One region of the Rossellomorea sp. DUT-2 genome, then DNA from elsewhere that is predicted to be linked to it. Evidence: predicted binding sites of a transcription regulator. Region 1 holds the regulator's gene; the other holds the start of a gene.
What was found. The regulator LexA, encoded in region 1, represses DNA repair genes until DNA is damaged. The targets are predictions, from matches to a motif close to CGAACATATGTTCG.

Region 1 (4,563 bases):
TGAAGCAGGCTATATAATAGCATTGATCCATGACCAGCGGATAAAACGAATCGATCCCGGTTAAACCACTCAGGATTTTTCGGATTATGATTCATGAATCTTGTCCAAAGAGCATACGCCATCGGTGCTGCTCCCATAGGCATTCCAGGGTGTCCTGAACCTGCTTTTTCAATTGCATCGATAGATAATGTACGGATTGTATTAATTGCTAATTGATCTGTGTTATCAAACATATGTCAGACATCCTTCCTTTTATTGTACCTTATTAATATTAATCTTCTTTGTTAGTTTATACAACTATCTTGAATGATAACATGACTTTATAATCGTTGAAAATAAAAACCCTTATGATTTCATAAGGGTTAAGAAGGAAAAAACGGCCAGGTCCATTTTAAAATGGACCTGGCCGTTCATTAATCTAATGCATTTTCTTTTTAGTCTGTATATCCTGAATCTTCTTAGGTGTCACTTCATTACCTTCCGGATCAAAGATTCTTGTATTTTCAATGGTCCCTTTCATCGATTGACGAAACGTTTCCAGGTATTCTTTTCTCAACTTGGACTGCTCTTTTGCTTCTTGTTCGGTTAGTCCGCTACTTTTAGACTTTTTGGCAAGTTCATTGATTCGATTCATTTTCGTTTTTGAAAGCATCTATAAAAACTCCTTTATTGCATAGTCAGCAAATTCTAAAACACAACTAAAATTTGAACGTAATACTATCGCCATGTTACTAGATTCAAGGAGATAAAACAAGAGTTACGCATTTTCAACTGAAGTCATATATTCTTTAAAACGCCTATGTACTGTAGCTTTGGAGACATCATACCCGAACCCTCTTAATGTTGCTGCAATTTCAGCAAAAGTCAGTTCGTTCTTCCTTAAACGGACAATTTCCTCAACCGGTACTTCAATCCGCTCTCTTCCATCCACATTTCCTTTATTTTTTAGATTTTTATGAGGTTGAAAACCATTTTCCACTGCCCTTTTCATCCCTCGTCTGATTTTCAAATTATGGAGTTTTCTTTGATATTCCTCAACCATGCTTACGATATTAATCACCATAGAATCTGACTCAGATAAGTGTAGCTCCCCACTATGGGTTTGACTGATAATCTTGACTTCCTCTTTTAGTAAACAGTGAATGAGAGCAATTTTGGCATTCCCTCTGCCAATTCTTGTTTCATCCTGGATGAGAACAGCACCAATAGACTCATCTTTAATCAAATCAAGAAGTTCAAGAACACCAGGACGATCTAATTCAAAACCGCTTGCTTGATCTTTTATGATAGCAGCCACTTCGTATTGGTGGTCTTGCGCCAATTTCACTAGTTCCTCTTCTTGACGTTCCAAGGATGTTTCCTGTGTGTCTTTCTTTGTACTGACTCTGCAGTAAATTACTGCCTTCATCTTCTATCCCTCTATTCTTCGTTCATTACCAATTCATAATCTGAATGGGTAGATAATGTTGGATTTTCTATAGGTAACACAAGTGATTCACCTGGTTGGATTGAGAATGATGTAAGATTATTTTCCTCTCCTACCCATGCGATAAATTCTTCCACTGTCATAGAATATTCTTCATTATACTGTTTGGCAATAGTCCAAAGAGTGTCTCCATCCTGAACAGTGATGCTTTGGTAAGAAGGTTGACTTGCCGTGACTATTAGAAAATATACTGCTGATAAAAGTGCTAAGACAAATAAAATAATAATGTAAGAGAAACGATTCCAAATATGTGTTAACATAATAAAACCTCCATACGAATGTTTGTTCTGTTTTTGTTATACTCATTGTAATACGAACATTCGTTTGGTGTCAACAGAAATTCGAACTTATGTTTGTACCGACTGGAAAGACATGCTATAATGGGAACATAAGATCTATAATAGAGGTGCGTGAACATGACAAAATTGTCTAAAAGACAGCAAGACATACTAGAATATATTAAAATTGCAGTAAGAGAAAAAGGGTATCCACCTTCCGTACGGGAAATTGGTGAAGCCGTTGGTCTTGCTTCTAGTTCCACCGTACACGGACATCTGGCCAGGTTAGAGAGCAAAGGTCTTATTCGTAGAGATCCCACTAAACCAAGAGCCATCGAAATCTTAAACCTTGAAGAGGATACAATCCCACGCCAACGAGTTGTGAATGTTCCCTTAATTGGTAAGGTTACAGCCGGTCAACCCATTACGGCTGTTGAGAATGTCGAGGAATTCTTTCCACTGCCTGAGCGTATGGCACCTTCAGATGAGCAGGTTTTCATGCTGGAAATCATGGGTGACAGTATGATAGAGGCCGGAATCTTGGATGGGGATTTTGTTATCGTACGTCAGCAACAAACAGCAAACAATGGAGATATCGTCGTAGCGATGACAGAGGAAGATGAAGCAACTGTAAAACGTTTTTTCAAAGAAAAAGATTTTGTACGATTACAGCCAGAGAACTCAACAATGGAACCGATCATTTTACGTAATGTATCCATTTTAGGAAAAGTTGTCGGAGTTTATCGCCAAGTACATTAATACGTTAAGCCGCTATGTATAATAGCGGCTTATTTTTTTCTATACTTTTGAAGGTTCTAAAAAGGCAGTGGGTGGTAGCATTTTTCGCTACCACCCACTGCTTATAATTAATAGCAATTATTAAGGATTAATACATTTGAATATATTGCTCACGTTCCCATGGGTGTACTTGTGTACGGAACATATCCCATTCGATTTCTTTCGCTTCTACGAAATGTTCGAAGATGTGTTCTCCAAGGGATTTAACAATTACTTCATTTGTTTTAAGATTTTCTAATGCAGCGTGTAATGTCGCTGGAAGATCTACGATTCCCGCTTCTTCACGCTCTTTTTTGTCCATCACATAAATGTTGCGGTCGATTGGTTTAGGTGCTGGAAGGTTATTTTTGATTCCATCTAATCCAGCTGCCAGTAATACAGCCATCGCCAGGTATGGGTTAGCCGCGGGATCAACACTTCGGACTTCAACTCGTGTGCTTAACCCACGAGAAGCAGGGATACGGATTAATGGGCTGCGGTTACGAGCAGACCATGCAACATAACAAGGTGCTTCATATCCAGGGACTAAACGCTTGTATGAGTTTACAGTCGGGTTCGTGATCGCTGTAAAGTCAGTTGCATGTTTAATGATACCTGCAAGGAATTGACGAGCTGTATCGCTTAATTGCAGATCTCCCTTTTCATCGAAGAAAGAGTTTTCCCCATTTTTGAATAGGGACATGTTACAGTGCATTCCTGATCCATTTACACCAAATAGAGGCTTAGGCATGAATGTTGCATGTAATCCATGCTTACGTGCAATCGTCTTAACCACTAACTTAAATGTTTGGATATCATCACATGCTCTTAATGCACTTGCATATTTAAAGTCGATCTCATGTTGACCAGGGGCAACTTCGTGGTGAGATGCTTCGATTTCAAATCCCATCTCTTCCAGTTCTAATGCGATATCACGACGGCAGTTCTCACCTAAATCTGTAGGAGCTAAATCGAAATAGCCACCGTTATCGTTTAATTCTAATGTCGGATCACCATTTACGTCTAATTTAAAGAGGAAGAATTCCGGCTCAGGTCCTAAATTGAAGTCAGTAAACCCTAGCTCTTCCATTTGACTTAAGATGCGCTTTAAATTGTTACGCGGATCTCCTTCGAATGGAGTACCATCTGGATTGTAGATATCACAGATTAGTCGGGCTACTTTTCCTTTTTCAGCTGTCCACGGGAATACTAACCAAGTGTCTAAATCAGGGAATAAGTACATATCTGATTCTTCAATTCGAACAAATCCTTCAATTGAAGATCCGTCAAACATCATCTTGTTATCTAATGCCTTCTCAAGCTGACTAAGAGGGATTTCTACGTTCTTAATCGTCCCCAGAATGTCAGTGAATTGGAGTCGGATGAACTTGACACCTTCTTCATTCGCTAATCTTAAAACATCTTCTCGAGTATACTTTGCCATTTTCGTGTTCCTCCTCAAGTTTATTAAAGGTATTATTTAATGAAAAAAGCGGGACATGTCACCTTGACGCAAAGATGCTTTAGTAAATCGACCAGAATGCATCAATTCATTTCGGAGTAATTTACGCAGCTCGTCATCGGATAGATCCTGTCGTGCTTTTTCTTCCTTTTCATTACTTACGTCAGATACTACTTTACTTTCATTATGACTGGATACCGCAAATATCTTCTTAATCCCAGCCATGTTGATGCCTTGATCTAACAGATCCTTTACTTCCAATAACTTATCAATGTCATTCAAGGAAAAGAGCCTACGATTCCCCTCAGTACGTGCAGGGCTGATCAATTGGTGCTCTTCATAGTATCGAATCTGACGAGCTGTTAGGTCCGTGAGCTGCATGACAATACTAATTGGGAATAATGCCATCGTTCGACGAATTTCACTACCGCTCATCTTGATTCCTCCTTCTGTTTTCCTTCTTGACTTTATTATATGTAATGTAAGGAGTTCTGTCAATTAAATGTTAGTTTTTCTTACATAAGAATTCAGAAGAAAAGGATAGTCAGATTTAGACTATC
Region 2 (4,563 bases), on a different contig from region 1:
TGGCCCGATTGTTTGAGGAGTTGGTGAATGAACTAGATTAGTATTTATAGAACCATTTACCGCTGCAACATCCATCACGATACATTAATGGCTTTATATTTATAAAAAGCCTCGGATCCCGGATGTACTCAGATCTGAGGCTTTTATGTTCACTCCCCGGGAAACATCAGAAAGTTCATTCTTCCATTTATGATCTGCCCGGGGCTTTTTAATTGAAACGTGTTACTTTGGGAAGAAAAATCAATTTTCAGGTCTTCATCAAGAAACACCATTTTAGATTTTTCTACCAGGATCGGATAGCTGTTGGTTTCAATCGTTATATCTTCCCCTTCTTCAGGTTCATGTACAAACCATAAAGTAGGAATTCCACTTACGACACAGCCACACCCCTCTGTATCATACTTTAATTTCAGGTATCCTGTTTGATTATCTATTTTACCTTGAATCCTTTGAGTTGCTTCATTCGTTAATTCAATCTTCATTCTACGACCTCCCTTACTCCACCATATTATCACATTTCATTTGTTTCCTTTAGAATATTGCATTTTTCCTGTTTTCAATTTACTATCGATAAGGGGGATTCTTTTGTATTTTATAGAAAGGGTGGTTTTTCATGGCAAAAGCTCAAATTAAAGTGAATGATAATGGTTCTTTTCGTGTAAGCGGGGACGTGGAACTGATTGATGCTGACGGAAATGTATTTCCAACGAAACAGGTGTTTACTCTATGCCGCTGTGGTTTATCTACAAATATGCCGTTTTGTGACGCATCCCATAAAGGAAAATTCGAATCATGTGTGCGGGCAGAAAAAGTATTGGACGAAGAGTAAATGGAATGAAAAGAGAGACTTCACTCTGGTGAAGTCTCTCTTTTCATTGGGCTGTCAATCGAAAAAGCGGATGTCCACAATGCATGCAAGTGGAATATAGTGTACGTCTTCGAACCTGTCTACGACGTGCAGCTTCCCATCCAGTGAGTCGACATGGTGAATGGTTCCAATCGATAATTGATGACGGTGCTTTACATAGTGAGTAATCGATACCATTCTACCAAACTCCATCGCCTCTGCGACGACTTCATTCATCCTGTCCAGTTCCTGCTCGTCAAGTTCGACCCTCTTCTCGTGCGTATCTTCCTTGGCCCAATCCCTCAGTAATTTCACATGCTCCGGCAGCATCATGGATGTCCACTTGATTCTTCCCCGATCACGGATCAATCCTCTCACCTCCTATATTTGTTTGTTACGATTTATGTCCGCCCACCAGGCGGGCACGATGCCTTGCTGTTCCCGCTTCTGTATAGGATATGGCGCGGAGCAGGGCGGCTGACCCATATTTGTTTCGGATCCGATCCACTACATACCCGAGTTCCCGTTTTTCCCAGCGGTCAGGTTCGAATAATGAAACTTGCAGCGCCCCATCCTCGACAATATTAGAAAGGGCGATGTTGATTTTCCGTACGGTTTTCCCATTGTAGTTCTCTTCGAATAATTCCAGGCACACCCGGTACAGGTCCATGGTGATATTGGTGGGTTCCTCTATCGTCCTTGACCGTTGGAACCCTCCACCGAATTCTTCGTGACTGTAACCGACACCAAAGCTGACCGTCCTTCCTGCCTTTCGATGGGTACGGGCGCGCCTGGCGACTTCTTCACACATTTCTAAAATGACCCGTTTGATTTCCTCTTTCTCCTTATAATCGCGCAGCAGGATCTGCCCCTTGCCAAAGCTGATTTGACCATCCATGATGGGGGCTCCTATTTCAGATAGATCAACTCCCCATGCGTGGTAATAGAGCTGATTGCCCATAACGCCAAACTTGGCCTCCAACTTCTCCAGGTCATACTGCGCCAATTGCCCGACAGAGAAAATGCCCATGCGATTGAGCGTTTTTTCTAACCGTCCGCCAATCCCCCACATTTCACGTAAAGGTGATAACGGCCACAGTTTTTCCGGAACGTCTTCATAGGTCCATTCGGCAATCCCCTCTTTTTTTGCTTCAAGATCCAGGCACAGCTTAGACAACAGCATATTGGGACCGATCCCTATGGCGCAGGGAAGTTGAAACTCCCTTTCCATATCATCCTTGATTTTGCGGGCAATGGTCGTGGCATCCCCCCAAAGATTCGTCGCTCCATCAATCTTAATAAAACTTTCATCCACACTATACGTGTGGATGGCATCTTTCGGTACATAGCGATGGAATAACCGGGTCAACTCGGTCGAGATCCTGACATACGTAGCCATTTTTGGTTCTACAAGCCGGATGCGCGGGTCCTTTGGGATTTCAAACATCCGCGAGCCCGTTTTGATCCCAAAGTCCTGCTTCAGCCTGGGGGATGCCGCTAACACAATACTTCCTTGGCGGTCTCGATCCCCTACTACGGCCAAATGGCATTCAAGGGGATCGAGACCCAGCATGACAGCCGAACAGCTAGCATAAAAGCTCTTCATATCGATGCACAGAATCTTATGGTGTGGCAGCACACTGTAATCGACAGTCATATATTCGTCCTCCATTTTACCTAAAATAGAACAAACGTTCTTATATAGTATAGTTATGATTCTATACGAATATACGTTCCCTTTCAACTAAAATTAATGGAAATAGAGAGAATAACAAGAAAAGCGGAGGCGGCTTGGTCAGGCCCGACAAGCAGTCAAAGGTCACGCCTAAGTCAAATACTGTCGATATTTTTGTTATGAAATACATAGTCACTTTTTCCTATAATTGCTAAAATTCAAATGAACAGAAATAGTCAGGACGAGGAGGCGTAATATGGCGAAAGTGATTGTGTTGTATGAAAGCCCAAGGATCAAGAGGGGTTCGAGGAGTATTATTTTAACACCCATATGCCGATTGCAGGAAAGGTCCCACATGTAAGAAATGCAAACGTACAGCGGGTTTTATCCAATCAAAATACGGATTTGTCACTCTACTTAATAACAGAGATCGAGTTTGAAAACAAAGCGGATATGAAAGAAGCGTTTGCTTCAGAAGAATGGAAAGCGGTTGGAGACGACGTACCGAACTTCATGAAATTCTTAGAAAAGCCACCGATTATCACCATAGTCGATTAAGAATATTTACTCTGCCTAAAACAGAAAAGGCCAAAATCACACATTGATTTTGGCCTTTTTCCCATCAGCCTCTCCCGGCTTGGAATCCTGGATATTTCGTCATGCCCCCATCAGCGATGAGCGTGGTCCCTGTGACATAACTTGCCTGCTCTGAAGCCAAAAAGGCTGCACAGGAAGCGACTTGCTCCGGTTCTCCGATATAGCCCATTGGAATGAGCTTTTCCACTCCCTTTTTCTTTTCGGGATCGGAAAATTTCTCGGCATTGATGGGAGTATCAATGGCCCCGGGAGCAATATTGTTGACCCGGATCCCATCGGGTGCGAATTCCAATGCAAGACTTTCCATTAATAATTTCACCCCACCCTTACTGGCAGCATAGTGAGCAAAGTGAGGCCACGGTATGATTTCATGAACAGAAGAAACGTTGATGATCGACCCTTTGATATTATGATCAAGCATGTATTTCGCTGCTTCGCGGCACCCTAGAAACGTCCCCGTCAGATTTGTGTTGATGACTCTCTGCCAATCCTCGAGTGAAAGATTCTCAGAGGGTACCTCATTCTCGATTCCTGCGTTGTTAACATAGATATCAAGGCGACCATATGTATCATGGGCCAATTTAACAAAGCTCTGAACGTCTGCTTCTTTTGACACATCACCTTGAATAATGGAGGCCGTTCCCCCTGCTTTTTCGATTTTCCTTACTAGTTCTTCAGGATTTTCTTCTTCTTTGAAATAATTAATGACCACTTTACAGCCTTCACTGGCAAATCGTTTGGCAATCGCCTTTCCTATTCCAGTAGCAGCTCCGGTTATAACGACAACCTTCCCCGTTAGATCTGAATACATATCCATTCCTCCTTAATCTTTCGTAAAGCCTAATAGAACACCGCCGATAATGATAAGAACACACCCTGCAATGACGAGAAGGATCTGCTTCCTGGATTTCTTTTCACCCAAGAAAAACAAACCTCCAAGGGTAGAAATGACGATCCCTGTTTGAGATAGGGAGAAGCTTGTTGCCACCCCGATGCGTGGAAGCGCAAGCAGTAACCCTAAATTCCCCGATGCCCACATCAGACCGGTTAAGATATTTCGCACCGTATATTTTGTAAAGGGCTTATGCCTGAACGTAATGACAACCGCCCCGATAAACATTCCAATCGCCTGTGGCAAAATCGCTTCCCATCCGTCAATATCAAACCATCTTAAAATGACGACATAGGCTATGTATCCGCAACTGGATAGCAATAAAGTGAGTAGCCCCTTTTTTAGTTGAGACTTTTCATCTCCCTCGGATTTTTGTGTGAATGATGTTAACACCACACCAATAATCAGAGCTAAAACGGCTCCGCTACCGAGGAGGATCGTTTCTGTCGTTTTCCATTCCTTAAACACTAAAACGCCAAAGAGAGTCGTTCCGATCAGCTGCATCCCCGTTGAAATCGGGACGGTTTTCGCAACTCCGATGAACTTTACACT

Region 2: a site for LexA is predicted at 2,571-2,584, ahead of ACOSV2_RS08035 (Y-family DNA polymerase). Genes of this name have one in related genera too.

Annotation. Positions count from the first base shown of each region.
Region 1 covers NZ_JBQPEO010000001.1:745,204-749,766, reverse strand. Annotated here, with positions in the region: gene tkt (transketolase) at 1-233, opposite strand, end outside; gene ACOSV2_RS03760 (DUF896 domain-containing protein) at 419-652, opposite strand; gene ACOSV2_RS03755 (YneB family resolvase-like protein) at 758-1,408, opposite strand; gene yneA (cell division suppressor protein YneA) at 1,420-1,746, opposite strand; gene lexA (transcriptional repressor LexA) at 1,903-2,523, shown strand; gene glnA (type I glutamate--ammonia ligase) at 2,651-3,985, opposite strand; gene ACOSV2_RS03735 (MerR family transcriptional regulator) at 4,022-4,438, opposite strand.
Region 2 covers NZ_JBQPEO010000002.1:449,051-453,613, forward strand. Annotated here, with positions in the region: gene ACOSV2_RS08015 (aminoglycoside phosphotransferase family protein) at 1-41, shown strand, start outside; gene ACOSV2_RS08020 (iron-sulfur cluster biosynthesis family protein) at 150-482, opposite strand; gene ACOSV2_RS08025 (CDGSH iron-sulfur domain-containing protein) at 614-829, shown strand; gene ACOSV2_RS08030 (YolD-like family protein) at 884-1,216, opposite strand; gene ACOSV2_RS08035 (Y-family DNA polymerase) at 1,242-2,504, opposite strand; gene ACOSV2_RS08040 (EthD family reductase) at 2,853-3,080, shown strand; gene ACOSV2_RS08045 (glucose-1-dehydrogenase) at 3,145-3,930, opposite strand; gene ACOSV2_RS08050 (GRP family sugar transporter) at 3,943-4,563, opposite strand, start outside.